Regions from separate parts of the Dickeya ananatis genome, predicted to be linked through region 1. Evidence: predicted binding sites of a transcription regulator. Region 1 holds the regulator's gene; the other holds the start of a gene.
The links. Region 1 encodes PurR, which represses purine synthesis genes. Its sites were predicted from a motif close to CANGCAAACGTTTGCNTG; they were not measured.
Positions count from the first base shown of each region.

Region 2: serA (phosphoglycerate dehydrogenase) is a predicted target of PurR. The motif match lies at 1,782-1,799, and genes of this name have one in related genera.

Region 1 is NZ_CP040816.1:1,415,297-1,421,466, forward strand. Features, by position in the region: gene FGI04_RS06125 (MATE family efflux transporter) at 97-1,470, opposite strand; gene FGI04_RS06130 (riboflavin synthase subunit alpha) at 1,742-2,398, shown strand; gene cfa (cyclopropane fatty acyl phospholipid synthase) at 2,543-3,694, opposite strand; gene purR (HTH-type transcriptional repressor PurR) at 4,125-5,150, opposite strand; gene cydH (cytochrome bd-I oxidase subunit CydH) at 5,536-5,625, shown strand; gene FGI04_RS06150 (C40 family peptidase) at 5,729-6,170, opposite strand, start outside.
Region 2 is NZ_CP040816.1:103,309-109,478, reverse strand. Features, by position in the region: gene FGI04_RS00465 (zinc-binding alcohol dehydrogenase family protein) at 1-361, shown strand, start outside; gene serA (phosphoglycerate dehydrogenase) at 468-1,700, opposite strand; gene rpiA (ribose-5-phosphate isomerase RpiA) at 2,081-2,743, opposite strand; gene FGI04_RS00450 (LysR family transcriptional regulator ArgP) at 2,940-3,833, shown strand; gene FGI04_RS00445 (oxidative stress defense protein) at 3,865-4,587, opposite strand; gene FGI04_RS00440 (IclR family transcriptional regulator) at 4,736-5,575, opposite strand; gene mscS (small-conductance mechanosensitive channel MscS) at 5,707-6,170, opposite strand, start outside.

The DNA.
Region 1 (6,170 bases):
GACGCTTGCAAGGAGAAAAACGCAAAATTCCCGTTGTATCTCACTGATTGACGAGCTTGTAGACAGAGCGCCGCTTTTTTCGGCGCTCTGACGTCTTTATCGTGCGGCTCGTGCCAGAATACGATCTGGCGACTGGCGCTGTACCCAGCGTATCCGCAGTACCATCATGGTGGCGGAGGAGGTCAGGCCGATGATAAATCCCCACCAGAATCCCGCAGGCCCCATACGTGGCACCACGATGTCGGTTAGCGCCAGCACATAACCACTGGGCAACCCCAGCAACCAGTAAGCGATGAACGTGATGAAGAAGATAGCGCGCGTATCCTTGTAGCCACGTAAGACGCCACTGCCGATGGTCTGCACGGCATCAGAAATCTGATAGACCGCTGCCAGCAGCATCAAATGCGATGCCATCGCCACGACATCCGGGTTTTTGTTGTACAGCATGGCGATAGGTTCACGCAGCGTAATAGTAAAGATAGCGGTGCATATAGCCAGCAACACACCGGCCGCAATACTGGTGCGTGCCGCCACCCGGGCGGCGGGTGCCGAGCCTTCTCCCAGGCGGTGGCCGACACGAATGGTTGCGGCAACACCCACCGACAACGGCAGTACGAACATCAGTGAACTGAAATTAAGCGCAATCTGGTGTCCTGCCACATTCACGACCCCGAGTGGCAACACCAGCAGGGCGACGATGGCGAATAATGTCACTTCAAATAACATCGCCAGTGCTATCGGCAACCCCAGACCGGACAAACGCCGGAGTACCGTCCAATCCGGCTTTAACGGGGTGTTGAACCGGCGGATATCTTTCAGCCAGTAAGCGTGGCGGGAATATATCGCCATCATCAGCATCATTATCCAGTATACGGAGGCCGTCGCCACGCCACAGCCGACACCACCCAGTTCCGGCATGCCGAGTTTACCGTGGATAAACACGTAGTTGATGGGGATGTTAATCAACAGGCCGATAAAGCCGATCACCATACCTGGCTTGGTTTTGGATAGTCCTTCGCACTGACTGCGCAATACCTGATAGAACAGATAACCGGGCGCGCCCCACAGCAACGCATGCAGATAATTCACCGCTTTGTCAGCCAGCTCCGGCGCGCCGTCATGCATCAGGTTGATCGCGTATTTCCCCTGATAAAGCACCACCATGGTCAGGATGGAAATGCCTGTCGCCAGCAGAAAGGCTTGCTGGGTTTGATGCGCGATGCGGTCTCGACGTCCGGAACCGTTGAGGTTCGCTACGACGGGGGTTAGCGCCATCAGCAAACCGTGGCCGAACAGAATGACAGGCAACCAGATGGATGTCCCTACGGCTACGGCGGCCATATCCGTGGCGCTGTAGGAGCCTGCCATGATGGTATCCACCACACCCATTGAGGTTTGTGATACTTGCGCGATGATGACCGGAATAGCCAGCGCCAGCAAATGACAGGCTTCTGATAAGTACTTCTGCACGAAAACACCTTCCTAATGCAGGATGGAGAGAGATCTCTAATGAGGAGAGAAAGGCAATCATCCTTTATTTTTACGAAAAAAGATGAAGTATTGTAACTATTTGCCAACAGTAAACCAATGATTGACTGACAGAGAATGATCCCGTTTGGTTTTCCTGATGATATGGTGCAAACTGCCAGACATAAGTGAACGTCGCCACTGTCGGGCGTCGGCTGCTCCGCTGTCATGGGGCGTTCACGCCTATTACTGATTAGGAGGCAAGCTCAACACCATGTTTACCGGTATTGTTCAGGGCACGGCGACCGTCGTGTCCGTCGATGAAAAACCCAATTTCCGCACCCATGTCGTTCAACTGCCCCCCGAACTGTTGCCGGGACTGGAAACGGGCGCATCCGTAGCACACAACGGTTGCTGTCTGACTGTCACCCATATCGACGGTGATCGGGTGAGTTTTGATCTGATCAAAGAGACTCTGCGGTTGACCAATCTGGGTGACGTGAAAGTCGGCGATCGGGTTAATGTGGAGCGTGCAGCCAAATATGGCGATGAGATTGGCGGGCATGTCATGTCTGGTCATATCATGTGTACAGCAGAAATAGTGAAAATTCTGACATCGGAAAATAATCATCAGATTTGGTTCCGCTTGTCTGATGAATCGCAGATGAAATATGTGTTGCACAAAGGATTTATTGGTATTGACGGTATCAGCCTGACGGTCGGTGAAGTGACCCGCAGTCGTTTCTGTGTACACCTGATTCCAGAAACCCTGCAACGCACGACACTGGGGCAAAAACGACTGGGCGACCGTATCAATATCGAAATTGACCCGCAGACTCAGGCTATTATCGACACGGTTGAGCGTGTTATGGCTCGTCAGGCAGAGCAACAACAAGCGCTGGCGGCAGAGCTTGCCGCGAAGAGTGAATAGTTGGGGGAATAAAAGGCGTCTGAGTACGCGTTATTCCTGTTATTCATAATAAAAACCGGCAGCCTGACTGCCGGTTTTTGTTTGTAGATGTTCCCTCGTGGGCGAGAGCGGTGGGGGAGCGTGGGCGATATGCCGCCCACCCAGTCATCGCGCCACGCGCATGCCGCCTTCAATTCCTTCGACACTGAATAACACCTGCCAGAGTTGGATGTTGCGTGCGCGAAACGCGCCAGCACAGGCGTTAAGGTAATAACTGAACATCCGCCGGAAGCGCTCGGGGTAGCGTGCTGACAAGGTGGGCCAGTGCTGCTGGAAGCGCTCGTGCCAGGCCATAAGGGTTCGGTCATAGTCCGCGCCGAAATTGTGCCAGTCTTCCATGACCAGATAAGGCTCGCTGTGCTGGGCGATATGCTGCACTGAGGGTAAACAGCCATTAGGGAAGATGTATTTGTCTATCCAGGCATCAACCTTCAGGCTGGTTTCGTTTGCGCCAATGGTATGCAACAGGAACAGGCCGGTGGATTTGAGGTTTTTTCTGACCACCTGGAAGTAGGTATCGTAATTTTTCGGGCCGACATGTTCGAACATGCCGACGGAAACGATACGGTCAAACTGCCGATTCAGATCGCGGTAGTCCTGTAGCAGAATGGTGACATCCAAATCCTGACAGCGCTGCTGCGCCAATGCCTGTTGCTCGCGGGAGATAGTCACACCGGTTACGCTAACACCGTAATGGCGGGCGGCAAATTCAGCCAGACCGCCCCAGCCGCAGCCGATATCCAGCAGTGTCATCCCGCGGCGTAACTGCAATTTCTCGCAAATGAGGCGCAGCTTATCTTGTTGTGCCTGCTCCAGGGTTTCGGCTTGTTTCCAGTAACCACAGGAGTACTGCATGTACGGGTCTAGCATCAGGCTAAAAAGATCATTACCGAGGTCGTAATGCTCCTTACCCACAATCCATGCCCGCCGACGCGATTGCAGATTGGTCAGGCGCGCCATCAGTATCCGTAGCGTATCCTGCCAACGCTGGGGCAGTTGCTTCTCCAGCCCGGCGCGTATCGCACGGTGGAAAAACATGTCCAGCCGTTCACATTCCCACCAGCCATCCATGTAACTTTCGCCCAGACCCAGTGACCCGTCACGCAATATGCGCTTGTACAGTTCAGGGTTTTTGACCTGAATATCAAACGGTCGCGAACCGTTAATGGCGATATCAGCGGCCGATAACATTTCATTAACCAGTTGGAACCAGGGTTGACTGGGGGTACCCAGATCCTCCACATAAGATGAACTCATAACTTCTCCCTACCTTGCCAGATACATGCGTTATACGGGATAAACCAGACAACTATGGCGATGGGGAGGGTATTCGATGTACCCATTCCACACGTCATCGTCTATCCCTGAGAGCCTCAGAGGAAAATAAGAGACAAGCCGACACGAAAGGCGTCTACCCCGGCCGTGACAAACGGTGCAACAGTCATTAGTGGGGTAGAAAAAGTAAGGCGATGCGTACTGCTAAAAGCATCGTCTGATCATGGTTATTGTCGTCAATGACAGTGACAAGTGTATGACTGCTTTAACCCGTCGACAAGATTCATCGGGCTAAAGCAGCACATTGCGTTCTATATTAGGGTGCCAGGGAGGCACGCTTTGGCGCTTTACAGCGCGGTATGGCGGCGGTTGACACACCTGCGAGTGATAACGAAATCGTCTGGCTAATTCATTAACGGCGGTAATCGAGATATGGACCGTCGGCAACAGAACGACGCTCGATCAGCGTCGGGTGGACTTCGATGGTTTGCGCTTCCTCGCGTTTGCTGGTGATGCGGTCAAGCAACATGGAGAATGCCGCTTGTCCCAGTCGTTCCTTAGGCTGATGAATGGTCGTGAGCGCTGGCGTAAAATAGCGGGAGTGGCGCACATTGTCGTAACCGATCACCGAAATATCCTGCGGTACACGCAGGCCCAGTTCATCCGCTGCACAAATCGCCCCCATAGCCATAATATCGCCGCCGCAGAATACCGCCGTCGGTCGCTGTTTTTGCGCCAGAATCTGGTGCATGGCTTTGTAGCCTGATTCGGGTTCAAAGTCACCCTGAACCACCCACTCTTCACGTAGAGGAATATCCGCCTCTTTCAGCGCTTTCAGAAAGCCCAGATAACGCCCGCTGCCAGTATTGCGCCCCTGAGATCCGGGGATGGCGCCGATATCGCGGTGCCCGCGCTCAATCAGATAACGACCGGCCATATACCCACCGGCAAACGCATTATCAACAATGGTATCGGTGAAATCGCTGTGAGCTCCGCCCCAATCCATGACGACCATCGGGATGTGGCGATAATCCGCCAGCATTGACAGCAGTTCAGGCGGGTACTCGGCACACATCACCAGCAGGCCATCAACACGTTTTTGCGCCAGCATGGACAGATAAGCACGCTGTTTATCCTGATTATTGTGAGAGTTACACAGAATCAGCGTATAGCCTCTGGCGTAGCAGCTGTTTTCCACCGCTTCGATAATTTCAGCGAAATAGGGGGCTTCGCTGGAGGTGGCCAGCAGTCCGATGGATTTGGTGTGGTTGACTTTCAGGCTTCGGGCCACCGCACTGGGTGAATAATGCAATTCATCAATAGCTGCGCGTACCGCAGCCTTGGTCTCTTCGGCGACGAAACGTGTTTTATTAATCACGTGTGATACGGTTGTGGTTGAAACGCCTGCGCGTTTTGCCACATCTTTAATCGTTGCCATCTAAAGTGACTCCTGAACTCATCTGTTACAGTCGTGGGTCTGTTACAGCAGTAAATATGTTGTTAATCGTTTGCCTGCGTGAATTTTGCTCCTGCTGGACAACAAGGCAACATTTCAGTAGGAGACATGCCGAGGTGTGTAGCTTGAAGGGAGGGCTGACGCTTCGACCAACGCAGTGTACACGGTAAACTGCGGATTTTGGCCGATTTAGAGCGAAAGGGGAAGAGGCAATTTGTGTTATCTCTGTGACGCAGAAACCGGTTTTTTGACTTCAGTCGGGTCATAATAGACCTATACTTTGTGTGTTTCCCCATCCGCCGGGATACGGTGCTGATTCAGACGTAACGGGATGACGGCGATCATCAGTCACATACAGGAGAATACGATGGATACAAATTTGAAAATGTCACTGTGTAGTACGTTGGTTGCGTTGGCGGTGATCATTGTCTTTGGTTTCACTGCGGTATTGAACTGATAGCAGATCGCCGGTGTAGAAAAAGAAAACAGAAAAGGGGCTAGTGCCCCTTTTCTCGTTATTCATTAGGTCGTTTAGCCGGTGATTATCTGGCGAATCACTGTTAGCGAATGGTCTTCGGTGTCACCACGCGGCGAGCGCCGACATAATGATCCTGCCAGTAATCTTCACTCAATTTACTGATCTTGATATCGGAACCCGATCGCGGTGACTGGATGAAACGGCCATTGCCCAGGTAGACGCCAACGTGGTCGGCAGCGCCGCGGTTGGTGATACGAAAGAACACCAGGTCGCCACTTTCCAGTTCGCTTTTCTTGATGGGAGCCGCGTCACGCAGGTGGAACATCTCATTGGCGGTGCGCGGAATCGGGATTTTTACCACATCTTTATAGGCGTAATACACCAGCCCGCTGCAATCAAAACCTGAATAAGGTGTTGAACCGCCCCAATGATAAGGTTTACCGATTTGGCTCATCAGCTTGTTCATGGCAGTCAATTTAGCGTGCTGATAGCGTTTTTGGTGAGCAGCACTGATGGTCAGCGCC
Region 2 (6,170 bases), 1.3 Mb from region 1:
AGATTACATTTTCTGCCTGAATGACACTGACGGTCATTGGGATGCCATCAGTCAGTTAATCGCCCCGATGGGACATATCTGTACCATCGTGGAAAATACCCGTCCTTTAGATCAAAACGCACTGAAGTTAAAAAGCGCGGCGCTGCACTGGGAGTTCATGTTTACCCGCAGCATGTTTACCACACCGGACATAGCTCGTCAGGGAGAAATTCTGCATGAGGTGGCGCAACTGGTGGATAACGGTCTCTTGCAGGGCACCCTTAGCCAGACCCTGAACGGATTAACACCAGAAACACTCAAGCAGGCCCACGAAACCCTACTGAACGGCCATATGCGCGGTAAGCTCGTCATCACACTGTGAGTGCAAATCACCAGTGACAGCGTCAGCATAAAAAAGCCAGCCCGCCGGGCTGGCTTTTTCATCCACGCAATATGCCGTCGGCTACCACCGACTTGCTACTCGCTACTTAGTACAGCAAGCGGGCACGAATAGTGCCGGGGATAGATTTCATCAGTTGCAGCGCGGTATCAGCACCGTCCGTTTCCACATCGATAACCACATAACCGATGGTCGGGCTGGTCTGCAGATACTGTGCGGCAATGTTAATGCCCTGCTCAGCAAAGATGTTGTTAATCTGCGTCATGATACCCGGACGGTTTTCATGGATGTGCAGCAGACGGCTGGCACGATCGCTGTGCGTCGGCAACGATACTTCCGGGAAGTTGACAGCAGACAAGGTAGAACCGTTATCAGAGTATTTCACCAGTTTCCCGGCAACCTCGATACCAATATTCTCCTGCGCTTCTTCCGTCGAACCACCAATATGCGGTGTCAGGATCACGTTATCGAATTCGCACAGCGGCGACAGGAACGGGTCACTGTTGGTTGCCGGTTCCTGCGGGAACACGTCGATAGCCGCACCAGAAAGGTGCTTATTGGCAAGAGCGTCGCTCAATGCCGGAATATCGACCACGGTACCGCGTGATGCGTTGATCAAAATCGAACCTGGCTTCATCAATGCTAGTTCGTTGGCGCCGATCATATTCTGGGTACTGTCGGTTTCCGGCACATGCAGACTGACCACATCACTCATATTCAGCAGTTCAGACAAATGGCGAACCTGCTGGGCATTCCCCAACGGCAATTTGCTTTCGATATCGTAGAAATAGACATGCATCCCCAGGCTTTCAGCCAGGATCCCAAGTTGGGTACCGATGTGACCATAACCAATGATACCGAGCTTCTTACCGCGAGCCTCAAAGCAGCCAACCGCCTGTTTGTGCCAGATACCACGATGCGCTTTAGCGTTAGCAGTCGGAATGCCGCGCAACAACAGCAGCAGTTCACCGATAACCATTTCGGCTACGGAGCGAGTATTGGAAAAAGGTGCGTTGAAGACCGGGATGCCACGTTTGGTTGCAGCCGACAGCTCAACCTGATTCGTGCCGATACAAAAACAACCCACAGCCACCAGTTTTTCAGCGGCTGCGAAAATGTCTTCCGTCAGATGCGTACGCGATCGAATCCCCACAAAGTGCGCGTCACGAATCGACGCTTTCAGCGCTTCCGGGTCAAGCGCCCCTTTATGGTATTCAATATTGGTGTAACCTGCTGCACGCAGATTCTCCAGCGCATTCGGGTGTACCCCCTCCAGCAGCAGGAACTTAATCTTATCTTTTTCCAGTGATACCTTTGCCATTTCCCGACCTTATTTTCAGACTTCAGATATGACGGTTTGCAAACCGGTCTGTGCAAACATAACAAAAAATACGCAGGCGGCAATACAAACGATTGCCTTCGCGTTTTTTCTTACCCCCACCCGTCGGTGATTTCATGGCAAAAAATACTGCCAACCCCCAGCAAGACCAGACAGGGATGATGCGAAATAAGAAAAACTGATATTAAGTACCAAAAATGAGCCGTTAGAGAAAGTCGGATTTTTTAGGTAAAAAAATCCGGCCGCCGTTAACGTGGCCGGACCTCTGCGAGAGATAACAACAATGGCACTCTTTCATGGCACACTTTCAGTGGAATTGCTTCGACACTGTTGTGGCCAGAATAGGTTGCGTCAGGAATGACTTATTTCAGGCGAACGGTTTTCACCCCATCGGCGGTCCCCACCAGCGCGACATCCGCACCGCGGTTAGCAAACAACCCCGCCGTTACCACGCCAGCCAGACTATTGATGCGATTTTCCATCGCCACCGCATCCGACAGATCCATATTGTGCACATCCAGAATAATGTTGCCGTTGTCAGTGATAACCCCATCACGATACACCGGCTGACCACCCAGTTTGACCAGTTCACGGGCCACATAAGCGCGCGCCATCGGGATAACTTCCACCGGCAACGGGAAACGCCCCAGCACATCAACCTGTTTGGACGCATCGACGATACACACGAACTGACGCGCGATCGCCGCCACGATTTTTTCCCGAGTCAATGCGGCACCGCCGCCTTTGATCATCTGCATGTGTGGATTGATTTCATCAGCGCCGTCGACGTAGACATCAAGCACGTCCACATCATTACAGTCAAAAACCGGAATCCCCAGACTTTTGAGCTTGGCGGTAGAAGCGTCAGAGCTTGAAACCGCACCTTCAATTTGATGCTTGATAGACCCCAGTGCGTCAATAAAGTGAGCGGCGGTAGAGCCGGTTCCCACGCCAACGATAGTACCGGGGCGAACATAGTCGAGTGCGGCCCAACCAACGGCTTTTTTCAGTTCATCCTGCGTCATGATGTGCTTATGCCTGTAGCTACGAAAACGTGTGCGTATTATAGGGCATGCCATAGTCAAAAGGAGAGCCCTGCCTGTCAGGTACGGTAATATTTCAGTCTCACGGCGGCAGGCCGGGCGATTTTTTTCGGCGATACCTCACAAAAATGTGGCATATTGCCAAATATAGTTTTTACGCAAAGGAATCTTCACCTTCATGAAACGCCCGGACTATCGCACGCTTCAGGCGCTGGACGCCGTGATCCGTGAGCGTGGCTTTGAGCGCGCCGCACAAAAACTCTGTATTACGCAGTCCGCCGTCTCGCAACGCATCAAACAGTTGGAGAACCTGTTCGGCCAGCCACTACTGGTAAGAACGATTCCGCCGCGTCCGACCGAACAAGGGCAGAAGTTGCTGGCCTTGCTGCATCAGGTGGAATTACTGGAAGAAGAGTGGCTGGGCAATGAAAACAGCAATGAAACCCCACTCTTGCTGTCTCTGGCGGTCAACGCCGACAGTCTGGCGACCTGGCTGTTACCCGCCCTGCAACCTGTACTGGTGGACTCCCCCATCAGGTTGAATTTGCAGGTGGAAGATGAAACCCGAACCCAGGAGCGCCTGCGCCGGGGTGAAGTGGTGGGGGCCGTGAGTATTCAGCCACAGCCGCTGCCAAGCTGTCTGGTGGATAAACTGGGCGCGCTGGATTATCTGTTCGTCGCCTCGCCAGGCTTCGCCAATCGCTACTTTCCTAACGGGGTAACGCGTTCTGCACTGCTGCGTGCGCCAGTGGTGGCGTTTGACCATTTGGATGATATGCATCAGGCATTTTTGCAGCAAAATTTCGACCTGCCGCCGGGTAGCGTACCCTGCCACATCGTTAACTCATCTGAAGCTTTCGTGCAGCTCGCCCGCCAGGGCACCACCTGCTGTATGATCCCCCATTTGCAGATCGAACGCGAACTGGCGAATGGCGAGCTTATCGACCTGACACCGGGGCTATGCCAGCGCCGTATGCTGTACTGGCATCGTTTCGCGCCGGAAAGCAGAATGATGCGGCAGGTGACCGACGCCCTGCTCACGCACGGACGTCAGGTGCTGCGTCAATCCTGATTCGTCAGGCTGACTCGCTTACGCGGCGCCCTCAGGGCGCTCGCTGTAATTCAAACACCACATCCACCTGATCATCAAAGTGGATAGTCTGCTGTTCGTAGGTTTGCGACACCTCGCTTTGCGCCGCCATATTGGTGGTTTTGAACATACGCGCGGCCGGTATCGGCTGGTAGTTGGCAACATGGTAACGAATACTGTAAACCGGCCCCAGCGTAGCGTTAAACCCAGAGGCCAACGACTGCGCCTGTAATGTCGCCTGCTCTATCGCTTTTTTACGCGCCTGTTCACGGTAGGTATCGGGGTTAGACACCCCCAGCTCCACCGCCCGGATCTCGTTAAGACCCGATTTGAGCGCACCATCCAGCAGTTCATTGAGCTTATCCAACTGACGCAACGTCACTTCCACCTGCCGCACCGCACGGTACCCTTTCAGGACCGAGCCGCCGTTCTTCAGGTAATCGTACTCCGGTTGGGTGCGCAAATTGGCCGCGTTGATATCTTTCTTGTCGATACCGTTTTTATCGAGAAAAGCAAAGTATTGCGCGACACGATCATCCACCTGCTTTTTGGCGTCGGCCACGTCTTTGGAGGACACGCTAACTTCTATCGCCAGCCGGGCGATATCCGGCGTTGCATCCACACTCGCCGTACCGGAAGTCACAATGTGTGGCCCGCTGGGCAACTCATTACCGGCCTGTGCCGTCAGTGACGACAAACCGAGTAGCATAGTCAAAACCAGAACGTTCAGCTTCACAGTATCTCCTTTGCGCGTGAGTGAATGACGAAGCCTACCCGGGGCAGGCTTTATTCACTATAGGCGAATGTCTGAATAGGTGAATGTCTGGATAGATGAATGCTCGAATACCGGCTAAGCATCGAGGAACCCAATGCCAGACGCCTGCTCACGCCGCAGGCGGTGTAAATCCTAACTCAAGGGAAATATTGCGGGCGGTTTCCCGTAAGGGGTCAACCAGCGTATCAATCCCCATCTGTTGCAAACGCGCCATCGACAGCGAAATGGAAACGGCATAGGCCACCCGATGCTGAATATCAAACACCGGCGCAGAAATACAGGAAACCCCCAATTCATTCTCTTCCCGGTCCATCGCCAACCCCTGGCGGCGAATTTCCGCGAGTTCCTGTTGCATGACGGGAAGCTCAACGATGGTGTTATCAGTCAGAGGATAAATACTGTTCTGATGGGTCCGCCAGTATTCTGCTGGGTAATCCTCCGCGCCGTAGGCCATGAAAATCTTCCCCATCGCCGAACTGTGCAAAGGCATATGCTGGCCGATGTAAGCGCGGGTACGCATCATGCCTGTAGTCGGTTCCAGCTTATAAATCAGAATCGCGTGGTCATCTTCACGCGTTGAGAAGTTAACGGTCTCACCTACCGTCAGGTTCAACGCCTCAAGGTGCGGTGCCGCTACGTGCAACACATTTAACGACGAGAGCGCCTTCTGGCCGATAGCAATAAACTTGGTGGTCAGTCGATAACTGCCTGGCTGACGTGCAGGCACCACGTAACCACACCCGGCCAGACCTTGCAACAAGCGATGGACGGTGCTTTTATTCATGCCGGACAACTCAGCAATCCGCGCCAACGGGCACCCGTTGGGATAGTCGCTAAGTATTTCGATCAACTGTAAACCGCGAAACAGGCTTTGACTTCCCAGCGGCTTTTCCGCCTTCCCCTCGTCATCAATGCTATGTTCATTTATCACGTCTGATCTTCCTCTCATTACGCCCGCCAGGACATCCACCTCTGCCGGGACAAAGACCATCATGAAACAGCATGTTATGCGATGCAATAGAGGAAATAGCTCACTCTCCGCTACAGACAACAACCGCAGGCATAAATTCGCATGAAAAACTACAGTGTCGGCGCGCCCTGCGACCCCGTCTGGGCTGACGGCGTAGGGTGCAGATGCACATCCATCTGTGGATACGGAATACCGATACGGTGCTCATCCAACGCCCGTTTGAAGTTCTCCAGCAGATCCCAATACACTGCCGCCGCATCGCCATTACTGGTCCACACCCGCACCACAAAGTTAAGCGAAGACGGCCCCAGCTCATTGAGCCGAATAGTGACACCATTGTCATGCAGGATACGGTTATCCGCCGCGACGATAGCGCCCAGCACGTTTTTCACCACATCGATATCCGCGTCATAGGCCACACCAACAATAATTTCAGTACGACGATTCGGCTCACGGGAACTGTTGATAATATTCCCAGCGATAACTTTGCCATTTGGCACCACGATGACTTTGCCATCGGCTGTCAGCAGCGTGGTGGAAAAAATTTGCACCTGAGTCACCGTGCCCGCAATAC